Regions from separate parts of the Agarivorans litoreus genome, predicted to be linked through region 2. Evidence: predicted binding sites of a transcription regulator. Region 2 holds the regulator's gene; each other region holds the start of a gene.
The links. Region 2 encodes sigma-54, which starts transcription at its own class of promoters, with help from an activator protein. Its sites were predicted from a motif close to GTTGGCACGNNNNTNGNNT; they were not measured.

Region 1 (4,993 bases), 1.4 Mb from region 2:
CAGGAAATTTGAAGCTGTAGCTAAACTAACAATCTGCGCTGTATTGTTAGCTATATAACGAAGGTCTAAAACAAGAAAAAAGGGCTAACTTAATTAGCCCTTTGAAACAGTTTTAATCAACAAAGCATTCGGAATAGGATGAACATTCCTGACAACTAGGTGCTCTACAAACATAGTCCCCACCTTGTTGGCAGAGCTGCCGGTAAAAGAACCGTTTCCAACGCATGTTATTGGTATTTTGCTGATGTAATAACGGAAAGTTGTACTTAAGTAATTCGCCAAGTTCACTACGGTTGTGCAGTCCTAAGCTATGCCAAAGATGCGATTTAGATAAACAGGCAGTGGCCACAATAATTGCCATTTGAAAGGCAAAAGGCACTTTGTCGTTGCAATGAGCAAATAGCAGCGCACTTAGCTCGTTGCGCTCTTGCATGCGTAGTTCAAATACTTCTTCTAGTACTTGAGCGCGTTTACGCAATCCCGCTTTAAAGGGCTGTTTCCACAAAATCTCTTGTTTACTAATATCGTCACTAGCAATTGCCCGTTTTAAGTCCATATAACTGGCATTATCTAAGCCAAGACCATAAGGCAGTTCGGCTTGGCCATTTAATTGGCTATGAATGATCATCTTAAACCAGTTTCTATTATGTATAGACATTGGCGGGCAAACCCGAGATAAAGCTTGTTGCCACTGTGTACCTATAAAACTAGTGGTTTCTTGAAGAGTTTGTATTTCCATAAACGCTCCTAACTTAAGGCAATAACGTTGGCTTCTTGGGGTAAACCAGTTAACGAACCAGGAGGATTTAACGCACAACCGTTTGCATCCACAATGGCGTTTTCAACGGGGCAAATTTGAGCACATTGAGCACCATTAACATTGTTTGCACACTCATCACAGCGGTGAGCAATAACCGCAAATTGTTTATCGCCGCTGGTAATGGCTTTACTGGGGCAAACCTCTTTACAGGCATAACACGCTATACATGACTTAGTAATTGATAAGGCCATTAGCTACACTCTCCCATGCTACAACTGGATTTGCTTATATTCGCCTGTTGCACAGCTAACTGCTGTTGAAGATCTTCAAGAGCGCCCTGAATATCCCGCAAGGCATAATCGGTGTTTGCTTTTACGTTCATTGCAGACAATTCCTGCTGCGGAGCATGGCCAATTCGACTACACAAAATCGTGTCGACGTGTTTTAGTTGGCTTAAATCTTTAACTGCGGAGTCATCGCACTGCTCACTGCCTTGACAATACTGCTGCCAAACAAAGTCATCTAACTGAGTAATCTCGTCTGCAGTTACTCGATACATAGAAAACTGCGTGGCATGGCCAAAATGCTGATCAATCAATTGTAAACTACTACTGGCGACGGCAACCTGTATCGGCCTTGCTACCTGTGCTGCCTCACTATTCTCAAGCGCACTTAAATCTATGTCTTGGCCTAACTTACCTACAGCGTCAGCACGGCATTGCTGGCAATGGGTCATTTGTTGCATACTCTGACCAGCTTGCTCCCTAGCAAGGTTTAACTCTTGCTTGGTGGGTTCTCGCTGACCCATTAGACCGAAATAAGTCCCATGAGCTGGATCAGAAATTAGCGGCATAATGTTGTGAATAAAGGCACCATATCTACCTAATTCTTTAGCCAGCGATTCAATATGAAAATCGTTGATCCCTGGGATCAGTACTGTATTAACTTTTACCAGCATCCCCGCCTTGATAGCCGCTTCTAAACCCAGTAATTGGCGATCAATTAAGGTTTGCGCTGCTTCTCTACCTCTTAAGCGACGTTGGTTAAAATACACCCAAGGGTATATACGCTGGCCAATATCGGCATCAATGCAGTTAATGGTAATGGTTAAATGCCTAACACCTGCTTCGATCAGCGACTCAAGTTGATCCGCTAAGGCCAAACCATTAGTAGAAACACACAGATGAACATCAGAATCTACTTTTTCTATAGCCTTTAAACTCGCCAAAGTAGCCTTAGGATTAGCCAAAGGATCTCCCGGCCCTGCAATACCGACAACTTGGGTTTCTGGAACGTGCTGCTTCACTTTTACAAAACGCTTTACTGCTGCTGCTGGAGAAAGCAGCTTAGAGACGACTCCGGGTCGTGTTTCATTACTGCAATCAAATTTTCGATTGCAGTAATTACATTGAATATTGCAAGCAGGCGCTACAGGTAAATGTATTCGCGCGTACTGATGGCCTTCTTTTGAAAAGCACGGATGTTTTGCTACTAAAGCAGCTTGTTTACTGGCTTGTGCGCTTAACGGATTCTCTCCATTGGCTTGCTTAAGTGGTTGTATTGTCATGAAAAGCTTCCTTGTACACTACTATATAGGTAGTTTTGCAAGTGCTGTTCCAAGTATCTTTTTCATTAAATACAGTTACTTAAAACGAACAACCACCTTAAAAGTAAGCTTGTATGTCGTATTTGTTGTAAACACGACAGAGTGGCGGCGTTAATCGCAGATAAACTTTGCCATCTCTTTATAACTAATGTGGTAGTTAGGGTCTGTTGGCCTTTGCTGATGGTTTTTACAGCAATTTATATACAATAACCCGGTTACTCCGAGATGCTGATTGCAGTAATGGCGAGAAGGTAAAAGGACCTTTAAGTCGCCCATTGTCGATGCTGTAATAGGATTTCTGGATTTGAAAAGTGCAAACAAAGTGGCCTGCATTTGATTGCTTAGCAAAGTCCCCCAAACAACCAACAGAAGCTTGGCTTGGGGTAACAAAGGTGAAGGCAAATAATGCAATGCTAAAGCGGCTTGCTTACGCTGTTGTTGATTTGTATAGCTAAGCCGCTGTTGCATTAACTGGCATAGGTCCGTTACATCGTTATGCCAGCTGTTCCATTAAAGCTGTCTAACGTTAATATTCATTACTTGAATACGATAAGCTATTTGCCTTGGGGTCATATTGAGTAAACGTGCTGCTTTAGCTTGCACCCATCCAGCTTGCTCTAAAGCCGCAATAACCCGCTCTCTCTCGTCCATTTCTTGGCTATCCAAATTTACTTTTTCGATGCTTGGCCGTGGGCTTATTTTCGGTCCATCTAAGCCATCGATAACGATTAGATCTTGATCGATAACACCACTCTCACTCATCACCGATGCGCGTTCGAGCAGGTTCTCCAACTGACGAACATTACCGGGCCAGTCATAAGCCATCATCATACGAATGGCGCCATCGGTAAGTTGTAGCTTACGTCGTTGTTGTTTAGCCAGCTTCTCAATCAAAAACTCTGCTAAATCGGGTAAATCTTCAATTCTGTCACGCAACGGTGGCGGGAACATAGGCATAACATTAAGTCGGTAATACAAATCTTCGCGAAAACGATCTTGCTTAACCTCATCTTCTAGGTTTCGATTGGTTGCCGCCAAAATACGCACATCTACGTTAATAGTTTGGGTGCTGCCTACCCGTTCAAATTCCCCTTCTTGTAATACACGCAATAACTTGGCTTGAAAGGCTGAAGAAATTTCACCGATTTCATCTAAAAACAAGGTACCACCGTCGGCCATTTCAAAACGGCCTTTTCGCTGTTTTACCGCTCCGGTGAACGCGCCCTTTTCATGACCAAACAACTCCGACTCCAATAAGTTGTCGGGTAACGCTGCGCAGTTAAGTTTGATAAAAGGCCCAGTAGCTCGTGGCGAATTGTAGTGAATAGCATTGGCAATAAGTTCTTTACCGGTACCCGATTCACCGCGTATAAGTACTGTACTATCCCATTTGGACACCAAGCGAATTTGCTCAAACACTCTGCGCATTACCCGAGAATGGCCAACGATGTTGTCCATACTGTAGTTGCTTCTTACTTTGCGTCTTAACCTGTCGCGTTCAGCCTCCAATTGATCAGTTTGCACAGCGACGTCTTTGGCAAGCAATACACTTTTTGCAATTAGATTTGCGGTCATCTCCAAAAACCGGGTAAACAAAGCCAGTTTTTCTGGAGCATCTATTTGTGGTTGAGCCGCTAATACGCCTAATACTTCATTGGATTTCTTAATCGGTACCGCAATGAACGGTAGATCTAATGCATACAAATCAAGTTTATCGGCAAAGCGTAAATCGTTGGACACTTTGCTTAAAACGATAGGCTGTTTCTGTGTGAGCACCGTGCCAACGATACCCTCGCCAGGTCGATAACGAATATTTTTGGCAACGCTGTCGTTGGCATGGTTAGGCGTATGCACGGTATCTACGCTAAGCATTTGCTCGTTCTCGGCGATTAGCGCTAACATCGCATGCTGTAACATGGCTTTGTCGTGTAAAACCTGCAGCACTTTGGTTACGCTTTGTTTGTAGTCCAAACTATTGGTTAATACGCTGCTAACCTCGTACAGGGCTGCTAAGTGTTGTTCGGCTATATGTGATTCGCGTTTTGTTGAATAGTCCATTATTCACCTCGCTTGCGGCTACGAAGAGGAAGAACGATGCGTGCTTTACAGCCGCCTAATGATGTTGATAAATACTGAACGGTGCCGCTGTGTTCGCTAACCACTTGTTGTACAATACTCAAACCCACCCCGCGGCAACCGCTATTGTTGGTTGGTTTAGTACTGTAAAAGGGTTCAAACACTTTTAGCTGCAACTCCTTCTTAATGCCTGGTCCACTGTCTTCGACAGTAATTTCTATTTCCTCATCCACTAGTTGAGTGCTACAAACAATTTCACGTCGGGTTTTCTTGCCGTAGTCGATAGCTTCAATCGCATTATCAATAAGTTGTTTTAACGCCACCCGAATGCGAGAGGGCTGGCCGGTTAACGAAGGCAAGGTGCCGTTTAAACTTAGCTGCATAGTAATACTGCGATTTAGCAAACGGTCACTAGATAACTCGGTCACTTCATGCACCAATTGATTAATGTTTACCGACTGGCTTGCCTCGTAGGGTTTACGGGGCAAGGCGCTTTCTAGTTGAGCTATTGCGGCGTGGCCTGCTTCTAAGCCTGCTTGCATTGCCGCTGT
Region 2 (4,993 bases):
ACTTTGAGTGCAGTTCAAGCTAAGTACTTTGTTTAGTTGCATAAGGTTGGTTAACGTTTGTTAAGTTTTTCTTTATGTTTGATGACTTGGCGATCAAGTTTATCAATCAGGCTGTCTATGGCAGCATACATGTCAGAGTGCTCAGAGGTGGCAAATACTTCGCCGCCGTTTAAATGTAATGTAGCTTCAGCAATTTGGTTCAGCTTTTCGACGTTGAGGATGACGTGAACATTATTGATTTGATCGAATCGTCGGGTGAGTTTGGCAAACTTGCTGTGGACATATTCTTTCAAAGATTCAGTTATTTCTACGTGGTGTCCAGTAAGGTTAATTTGCATAGATATCTTCCCCTTTTTAGTGGCCTTAAATAAGGCTCTTTCGTTGGTTAGAAGGTGGAATTGCTAAAGATTCACGATATTTAGCAATTGTACGTCTTGCCACCTTGATCCCCTGATCTGCCAAAATATCAGCAATTTTGCTGTCGCTGAGTGGTTTACTGGTATTTTCGGCAGCTACCAGTTTCTTGATTAATGCACGAATAGCGGTTGATGAACACTCACCTCCACCATCGGTAGCCACATGGCTAGAAAAGAAATACTTAAGCTCGAAGATACCGCGCGGTGTGTGCATGAACTTTTGGGTGGTTACTCGGGAAATAGTGGATTCATGCATTTCTACAGCTTCTGCAACATCGTTCAGTACCATTGGCTTCATGGCTTCTTCGCCATATTCAAAAAACGCCTGTTGATGATGAACAATGCAGTTGGATACTTTTAATAGGGTTTCGTTGCGGCTCTCGATACTTTTAATAAACCACTTGGCTTCTTGTAAGTGGCTACGAATAAACTGGGTATCGTTAGCGTTGGTGGAGGTTTTACTTAAAGATGCATAATGGGAGTTAACCCGTAACTTAGGCATTGCATCTGGGTTGAGTTCTACCACCCAGCGTCCTTGGCGCTTAACAACCGATACATCTGGGATAATATACTGGGCTTGGTTAGGCTCAACTGCGTTACCAGGCCGAGGTTCAAGCGTATGAATCAAACGCATAACTTCGCGTAACTGGTCTTCTTTAAGTTTGGTTTTACGGGCTAATAGACGAAAATCGCGATTAGCTAATACATCAATGTGATTTGAAACTACGTCTTTGGCTTCATTTAGCCAAGGTGTGTCTTCGGCAAAGCGACTTAATTGGATTAGTAAACACTCTTGCAGCGAGCGCGCTGCTATACCAACCGGGTCAAAATGCTGAATGCGCTTAAGCACCGCTTCTACTTCATCCAGCTCTACATCTAAGTCATTGTTATCGCTTGAACGTAAGCCTTCCAGTAGCTGCTCACAGTCTTGAGTGAGGTAGCCCGATTCATCTACCGCATCAATAATGGCTAAAGCAATAGCTTGGTCTACTTCACTAAATGGAGTGAGTTGCATTTGCCACAATAAGTGGTCTTGCAATGAGTCGACAGTTTCGCCCTGAAACACCATGTCGTTGTCGTCGCTGATGGCATTGCCAGATGAGCTGGCCGGAGCAGAACTAGCGCTGTAGATATCGTCCCAAGTAGAGTCAACAGGGAGGTCGTCAGAAACAGTTTCTTGATTAATGGCATCGCCTGCTTCAATTTGACTGTTGTCTATGTCCGCAGTGGATTCGGCCTCGGTAGACTTCTCATTAGTAGATTTAGCGTCGTTTGCGTCACTATCATTGGCATGAGACTCATCCGCCTCAAGCAGAGGGTTACTTTCCAGAGCCTCTTGGATCTCTTGCTGTAAATCCAGTGTTGAAAGCTGGAGTAAGCGAATGGCCTGTTGTAACTGGGGGGTCATGGTTAACTGCTGACCAAGACGCAACTGCAAAGATGCTTTCATTAACTACCGCTGTTCCTTCTTTTTATTGTCTTTTTTAAACTTGCACTTTAACTATAGCTTGAATTGTTCCCCGAGATAAACTCGTTTCACATGTTCGTTTTCGAGAATTTCTTCTGGCTTTCCTGAGGCTATCAATTCACCTTGGCTAACGATATAGGCATGCTCACAAACATCGAGAGTTTCTCGAACATTGTGGTCGGTTATTAGTACACCTAGACCGCGATCACGTAGGTGTTCAATGATCTTTTTAATATCGATAACAGAAATAGGATCTACCCCCGCGAAGGGTTCGTCAAGCAAAATAAACTTAGGTGCGGCGGCTAGTGCTCGAGCAATTTCAACTCTTCGGCGTTCACCACCCGATAAGCTCATGCCTAGGTTTTTGCGAATATGGCCAATGTGAAACTCTTCAAGAAGGTCGTCTAATGCGCCAATTTGTTGCTCTTTATCGAGGTCTTTTCGAGTCTCTAATACGGCAAGAATGTTCTTCTCTACGGATAAGCGGCGAAAGATAGAGGCTTCTTGCGGAAGATAGCCAATGCCTTTGCGTGCACGGGTGTGCATTGCAGTACTGGATATATCGTCATCGTCGATGAGAATTCGGCCTTGGTCACGAGGCACCAAACCCACCACCATGTAAAAAGTGGTTGTTTTGCCAGCGCCGTTTGGGCCAAGTAAACCGACAATTTTGCCGGTCTCTACGTTTAAGCTAACGTTTTTGACAACTTTGCGGCCTTTGTAAGCCTTAGCCAAGTTTTCAGCAATTAGGGTGCTCATTATTGCTGGTCTTCCTTGGGGGTTAGCTCATCAAGCTGTTGAGGCAAGAAAATAGTGGTGACACGGCTATTCTCGTCGCCTTGAGCCACCATTTCTTGTTTATTAATGCTGTATTTGATCATTTTACCCTTTACCAAGCTCTCTTCTTGTTTGAGTTGAGCATTGGTAGTGAGTGTTAGCGTTTGGGTTTTTAAGTCGTAACGCACTTCGTTAGCTTCAGCTTCAATTGGCTTGCCGCTATCAAGTAATTGATAAAACGTTGCGGGTTCGCCTTTAGCGATCATAACTTCGCTGCCTTTTTCTTCGCTACCAATAACGCTTAGTTCTTCGGCGTGCATTTTTATCGAGCCTTGAGTCACCACAACATTATTGTAAAAGGTGACTCGGTTTTCTTTGATATTGACCTGCTGGCGGTCAGCATCAACAATAATTTGTTTGTTAAAGTCGTCTTCTAGTGCTTGTGAACCCCAAGAAAACATAAACAAGCTAGCTGCAAGTGCTAACTTACTCTTGTGGGTTGTGGTAAACCGCTTCGATATCATCTAATAAAGTCACTATTTCGTTGGCTAAATCACCGTCCATGCCAACGCCATACAGTTCGTATGAAGGGCCATATACGGTAACAGGTTGATCGCTGCTCATGGTTTCTGTTTGCAGGTCGATCTCCAATCTTTCGGTAATCAAATCGCGAACATACTCACCACGACTCAAATTTTTAATTACTACATTGTCATTTAAAATGACGTTTTGCTGCTGCTGTACTGTAGCGTGATCGGCCACAATTTGCCATACAGGTTGGTTAGGAGCTGGGTACACTAGTATTTTGGGTTGAGCAAAAGTAGTGTGCTTAAGTTGTTCAAAAAACGCCATTTCTTCTGCATAGATTCGGTAGCGTGGGCTGCCGTTTTCGCCAAAGCTCACACTGTAGAGTTTTTCAGCAACAAAGTTTGGTTTGCTGGCCTCGCGTTTAGCGCTTAGCTGCTTGGTCTCTGAAGGGCTAAGCTGCCATAGCACTATGGCTAGTAGAAATAGGCCAGCAAAGAACCAGGTTGGGCGATTCATACACTCATACCTTGAGCATTTTCAAGCTCGCCTTTTGCTTGCAGTAGTAGATCGCAAAGCTCACGAACTGCACCAAAACCGCCACGGGTTTGGGTGATAAAGTTGGCACTTTGTTTACACAAGGGGTGAGCATCTTGGACTGCCACACCTAAACCACAGGCGCGCATAACAGGTGTGTCTACTACATCATCGCCAATGTAAGCGACTTCTTCAGGGGCTAAAGCCAGTTGCTCGAGCATTTGTTGGTAAGCTACTAGCTTGTCTTGTTGGCCCTGGTAGATACGCGTAATGCCTAAAGCCTGCATGCGCTGTTGCACAATGTTAGATTGACGGCCAGTAATAATAGCGACTTCGATGCCGATATTCAGTAGCGCTTTAATGCCAAATCCGTCGTGGGTATGAAAGGCCTTTAGTTCTTCTCCGTTATTGCCCATATAAATGCGACCGTCGGAGAAAACCCCGTCTACATCGCAAACTAAAAGTTTAATTTTAGCCGCCGCATCAAAATTGCTTTGGCTTACCGCGCCATAGGGCGTGTTTATCGTCACTAGTAAACTCCGGCTTGTAATAAGGTATGCATATTAAATGCACCCACAACGGCATTATTGTTTAGCACAAACAAACCGTTAATTGACTTGGTTTTCATGAGTTTTAAGGCATCAAAGGCTAGCCAGTTGTCGTCAATTACTTTGGGGTTTTGCGTCATCACTTGACCAATTTGGGTATCGTGAATATCGATGCGCTGATCAAGGATGCGCCGCAAGTCGCCATCAGTAAAAATGCCTGCCAGCTGTTGCTTGGAATCAAGTACTCCCACCATGCCTAAACCTTTGGCAGTGATTTCGAATAGCGCTTCGCGAATAGTTTGTTCGACTGTTACTAGCGGAATTTGTTCCCCAGTTAGCATTAAGTCGCTGACACTTAGTAGCAGCTTTTTGCCCAAGGTTCCGCCTGGGTGGGACAGGGCAAAGTCGTCGGCCGTGAAGCCGCGAGCTTCTAATAAAGCAACTGCTAGAGCATCGCCCATTACCAAGGTGGCAGTAGAGCTTGCTGTTGGTGCTAGCCCTAAGGGGCAAGCTTCTCGTGGCACCGAGATGCATAAGTGATAGTTAGCCAGCTTTGCCATGGATGAGTTGGGGTTGCTAGTCATGGCAATAGAACGCACACCAATGCGGTTAAACACCGGGTACAGAGACAATATTTCTTCAGACTCGCCTGAATTAGACAAGGCTAATACGATATCGTCGGCGGCGATCATGCCTAAGTCACCATGGCAGGCTTCGCCAGG
Region 3 (4,993 bases), 1.7 Mb from region 2:
TTATAGGCAAAGGCCAAAAACGCATGGTGCTGGGCAGTTTGCTTCCGTACGAAAAAGCCGAAAGTGACATGCTAATTGATAACTATGAAGGATGCCGCCAGGCCTTCTTAAAACGCCAACAAGCGTAAGTAGTTAAAGCGCCAATCGGCGCTTTTATTTTATCTGCGATAAAGGCAAGGCTGTGTGGCTAAACACCTGCTGCAGCACAAAGCTAGAGCGCACGCCAGTAACCCCCTCTATCCGGGTTAGTTTACCCAACAAAAACGCTTGATAATGCTCCATATCTCTTACCACAACTTTAAGCTGGTAATCTGCATCCGTCCCAGTTACCAACGCACACTCCATAACTTCTTCATAGGCACTAATAATTTTCTGAAAATTTTCGAAACGCTCTGGGGTATGCCGATCCATAGAGATATGAATATAAGCGGTAAGGTTTAGGTTGAGTTTTTTTTCGTTAAGTAAGGTAACGTGTTTAGCAATGAGCCCGGCGTCCTCCAAGGCTTTTACCCGCCGTGAACACGGTGACGGAGATAAGCCAACTTGCTCTGCTAACTCTAAATTGCTAATTCGCCCATTGTTCTGCATCAAATCTAAAATCTTTCTATCGGTGCGATCAAGGCGCATTACTTACCTCCAAATTTAAGCATTATTTCAACTTTGGTTTATTTCACCCTAAATACAACCCAACTACAACAATCATTGCTATCAAAATCTAAAATTACGCAATATAGACAAACACTCACCCTTTTATATTAAATATACTTATTACAGTGAAAAATACTCGGGAACGGCAACAAATATACCCATTTGCTAGCCAATAGTTTGCTCACCACGTTAACTAGCCCCACTCTAATCGGCATTTACCCTTTGCCAGTACAGAGAACAGTGAAACCCATCACTTAAGTATCCAAACTATCTAAAGGTGGCTTAGGCCACCTTTTTGTTTATTCTTTTGCCAGTTATTGTGCGCCATTTAATCGAAGCTCAATTATTTCATTTTTTTTACTGATTTCGGTTGACTTAAACCGGCAAAATTCGTTTAATAGCGCCCGTCGCCCGGATAGCTCAGTCGGTAGAGCAGAGGATTGAAAATCCTCGTGTCGGTGGTTCGATTCCGCCTCCGGGCACCACCTTTAAAAAGCCTGCATTTATGCAGGCTTTTTTCGTTCTAGCTCCCCATACTAAATACCGCAACAAGCTATCGCTTTAAGTAGCGACTGGCTAAACTCTAACTAAGTGTTTGATATTATAGTGCCCACTATTTCAAGGAATGAAATATGCGCCTTTCTTCTTTAGCCCTAGCTTTACCGCTAATTCTTTCTTCTGGACATAGCCAAGCTGATTTTTTTGAACAGTTTGTGGACCTAGCGACGGCCGTATGGATGCAAGCCAATGGCTAGTAGATAACGCGGTAGGTTTTTTGCCGGTTCCCATCATTATTACCGACCCCGCGGTGGGTTACGGCGGTGGTTTAGTATTGGCGTTTTTTCATGAAAATGAAGAACGGCAAAATGAACAGCCAGACGACCCCAACGCCCCGCTAAAACTTACGCCTAGTGTGTCGGGTTTATTAGGGCTAGCGACAGAAAACGGCACTCGAGGCGCGGGGGCGTTTCACATGGGAATCTGGAAGCAAGACAGTATTCGCTACATCGGTGCAATTGCGGGTGTAGATGCCAATATTGATAGTTTTCGCCTGCCCAGCGAAGAGGCAAAAGGCGATATTCCCATTAGAGTAAACTTAAAAGGCAGTTACTTACTGCAACAAATCCGTTTTCGCTTGGGCGATAGCCCGTGGTTTGCTGGAGCCAAATACACCTTTTTAAATAGTGACAGTGAGTTTTCTATTGGCAACCTGCCCGATTACTCAAAGCCTCAGCTAAGCATGAAGGATGGCGGAGTAAGCCTGCTGCTTAACTACGATACTCGAGATAACTCGTTTAGCCCTAACCAAGGTATATATGGCAATATTAGTTATGCTAAACACGCTGACTACTTTGGCGGTGACAATGATTACTCAATCGCCTCTGGTGAGTTTTCTGGCTTTAGTTATCTAGGCAATAGCTTCCAAGGCTCTATGCGTTTATCGGCCTCCAGCGCCCATGGCGATACACCTTATTATGCCCTGCCCTTTATTGATATGCGCGGCATACCGGCTTGCGTGACCAAGGCGAGCGCATGGCGACTTTACAAGGTGAACTGCGCTACGACTTTGATGCACGCTGGTCTGCGGTTGTATTTGGCGATGTTGGGCAAGCATTTAGTTCAGAGCAAAACCTAGGTGACACGCCTAACCGCTATGCTAAAGGCCTAGGTTTTCGTTATTTAATGGCTAGGCGCTTTAATTTGCGCACCGGGATAGATATTGCCAGAGGCCCAGAAGATACCACCCTGCACTTTATTGTAGGTGCAGGTTGGTCAGATTTTTAATCCGCCAAGCAACAAATGTTGACTTTTTGTTAACAACAAGCTCTACTGGTAAGACCTCTTAAACAAGGAAAAGTTATGCTTCCCAGTGTTCGTAAAGCCAACTTGATGTTGAGTTTGTTTGGTATGTTCAAAGTACCCTTGATTTGGTACTGCCGTCCTAAGATCCTTGAGATGGATGAACAGAAGGTTATTGTAAAGATCCCCCTTAAACGCCGAACCAAAAACCACCTTAACAGTATGTACTTTGGAACCTTAGCGGTTGGCGCAGACGTAGCCGGAGGCTTCTTAGCGATAGCTAAAGCCGAACAATATGGCAAAAAAGTATCGCTAGCGTTTAAGGCGGTTGAAGGGCAGTTTTTAAAGCGCCCGGAAGCAGACGTTATCTTTAGTTGTACCGACGGTAAGCTCATTGACCAAATGCTCGAGCAAACCATGCAAAGCGGTGAGCGAGTAAACCAAGCCGTAACGATTAATGCTACCTGCCCCTCTATTAGCGGCGACGAAGTAGTGGCCAAGTTTTCTCTAACCCTCTCTTTAAAAGCCATCCAATAAACCAATAGTCGGCTGTATTCAGCCGGCTTTTGCAATTTGCAAACAGCTAAGTGCAGCTCGCTCCATAAAGCTAGAAGCAAGCAATTTTTGGCACTAAACCTTTGTAATAAAAGGCACTATAAACATTGGCACGAAACTGGATATAACACCTTAACTACGCACTAAACAGTGCTTAAATTTAGTTGTCGAGGTTTATATGAAATCTATATCGCATGCTTTAGTCATCACTGCTTGTATTAGCTTCTCAAGCCATGCTGGCATTATTTACACCATCGAGGCTCCTGGCATCCAAACTTCACAAATTAGTGGACCTAGCTATACAGAAAACTTCGACAATTTAACTTCATCCCAACTCAGTAATGGCTACCAAAATGCCTTTGGTGAATACTCGATAGATAAAGGCCAAGCCAAGGTGGCTGATTTTGGCGTTTATGGTGGTGCACATGGCGAGGGTAAATACTTATTTATTCCAAATAACAGTGCCGTTCAGCTCATTTTTGATCAGCCTGTAGGCTACTTTGGCTTTTGGTGGAGTGCTGGAGACAATGGCAATCAACTGAGTATTACCACCCAATCTGAGCAGTTGTCCTTTAAAACCAACCAAATTCTTGATGCTGCTGTGCTAGAACCTGACCATTACGGTAGCCCTACTAGCGTTAAAGGCAACAAACGTGAACCCTATGGTTACGTTAATCTATTCGCCGAAAGCAATGCTGACAAAATTACCGCTATCCGCTTTTTTGGTCGCAACTTCGAGACAGATAACCACACGGTTAGTATTCAACGCGAAGCACTAACCGGCCGCTCATTAGCACCTGTAACAGTGCCGGAGCCGAAGACTTGGTGGCTAATTAGCTTAGGACTGGTATTGCTTTTACTGAGCCAGCGACGCTCAAAGCGAACAGTTTAAGCTTAGAAGATCATTGAACGCCTATTCCTCTCCCCAACTGGATAACCAATTATCAAGGTAATCTTGCGAGATTTAGTAAAAAAGCGCAGCAAAAACGAGACTTAAGCAGAAACACTTAGGTTAATAACTTGTATTCTTTGAATCACAGCAACAAAATGGAAAACCAATTTAACAAATTAGTTAACCAGAAGTATTTATTGCTCATCATATAAAGGAATACTAAATGAGAACTGCCTTTGTTTTAGCCGCTAGCTTGCTTGCTAGCGCTTGTTCAACTACCTCTGATCAACTCTCCATCGCCGATGCCGCGGAAACAACCGGCTCAATCGAGTTGATTAACCCACAAGCAAAACAATTTATTGCGGCAGACGCCAAGATTAGTATTCGTGGAAAGGGCTATCGCTGGACAGAAGGGCCAGTATGGATTGAACAACATGGTTTTTTGCTATTTTCCGACATCCCCAATAACACCATCGTAAAGTATCAACCTAATAAAGGTACCGAGCTTTATCTAAAAAACTCTGGTGCAACAGGCCTACAGGAAGGAGACTACGGACAAGGCTCTAATGGTTTGTTATTAAACCCACAGGGACAGCTGGTGCTACTTCAACAAGGTGACCGCCGTGTAGCACTCATGGATGCCCCCTTAAACGAACCTCAAAGTAAATTTGTTACGCTGGCTGGCGAGTACCAAGGCAAGCGCTTAAACAGCCCAAATGATGCGGTTTACCACAACGATGGCAGCTTATACTTTACCGATCCTCCTTATGGACTAAATTCAGGCATGAATGACTCGCGCAAAGAATTAGACTTTCAAGGGATTTATCGTCTAAGCCAAGATGGCGAGCTTGAGTTACTAGACAACAGCGTCAACTTCCCAAATGGCATTGCCTTAACGCTTGACCAAAAAACTTTAATTGTGGCGGTGTCTGATGACAAACATCCACGCTGGTTAGCTTATGATGTAAACCCAGACGGTAGTATTAGCAACAAGCGGATATTTCACGATGCCAAAGCGTTACTTGGTGTAGCTGGAGAACAAGGTTTACCAGATGGAATGGCGGTTCATTCTAGCGGTAACATCTTTGCCACAGGGCC

Region 1: nifB (nitrogenase cofactor biosynthesis protein NifB) is a predicted target of sigma-54. The motif match lies at 2,363-2,381, and genes of this name have one in related genera.
Region 3: K5L93_RS05230 (Npun_F0296 family exosortase-dependent surface protein) is a predicted target of sigma-54. The motif match lies at 3,110-3,128, and genes of this name have one in related genera.

What each region holds. Positions count from the first base shown of each region.
Region 1 covers NZ_BLPI01000001.1:4,277,623-4,282,615, reverse strand. Annotated here, with positions in the region: gene K5L93_RS19730 (nitrogen fixation protein NifQ) at 113-739, opposite strand; gene K5L93_RS19725 (4Fe-4S dicluster domain-containing protein) at 748-1,011, opposite strand; gene nifB (nitrogenase cofactor biosynthesis protein NifB) at 1,011-2,327, opposite strand; gene nifA (nif-specific transcriptional activator NifA) at 2,877-4,424, opposite strand; gene nifL (nitrogen fixation negative regulator NifL) at 4,424-4,993, opposite strand, start outside.
Region 2 covers NZ_BLPI01000001.1:2,833,075-2,838,067, forward strand. Annotated here, with positions in the region: gene ptsN (PTS IIA-like nitrogen regulatory protein PtsN) at 1-42, opposite strand, end outside; gene hpf (ribosome hibernation promoting factor) at 51-338, opposite strand; gene K5L93_RS13140 (RNA polymerase factor sigma-54) at 364-1,866, opposite strand; gene lptB (LPS export ABC transporter ATP-binding protein) at 1,918-2,643, opposite strand; gene lptA (lipopolysaccharide transport periplasmic protein LptA) at 2,643-3,122, opposite strand; gene lptC (LPS export ABC transporter periplasmic protein LptC) at 3,148-3,705, opposite strand; gene kdsC (3-deoxy-manno-octulosonate-8-phosphatase KdsC) at 3,702-4,253, opposite strand; gene K5L93_RS13165 (KpsF/GutQ family sugar-phosphate isomerase) at 4,253-4,993, opposite strand, start outside.
Region 3 covers NZ_BLPI01000001.1:1,121,312-1,126,304, forward strand. Annotated here, with positions in the region: gene K5L93_RS05200 (DUF3581 family protein) at 1-128, shown strand, start outside; gene K5L93_RS05205 (Lrp/AsnC family transcriptional regulator) at 154-627, opposite strand; tRNA gene K5L93_RS05210 (tRNA-Phe) at 1,058-1,133, shown strand; gene K5L93_RS20160 (hypothetical protein) at 1,281-1,403, shown strand; gene K5L93_RS05215 (BamA/TamA family outer membrane protein) at 1,382-2,284, shown strand; gene K5L93_RS05220 (hypothetical protein) at 2,182-2,433, shown strand; gene K5L93_RS05225 (DUF4442 domain-containing protein) at 2,509-2,985, shown strand; gene K5L93_RS05230 (Npun_F0296 family exosortase-dependent surface protein) at 3,182-3,895, shown strand; gene K5L93_RS05235 (SMP-30/gluconolactonase/LRE family protein) at 4,119-4,993, shown strand, end outside.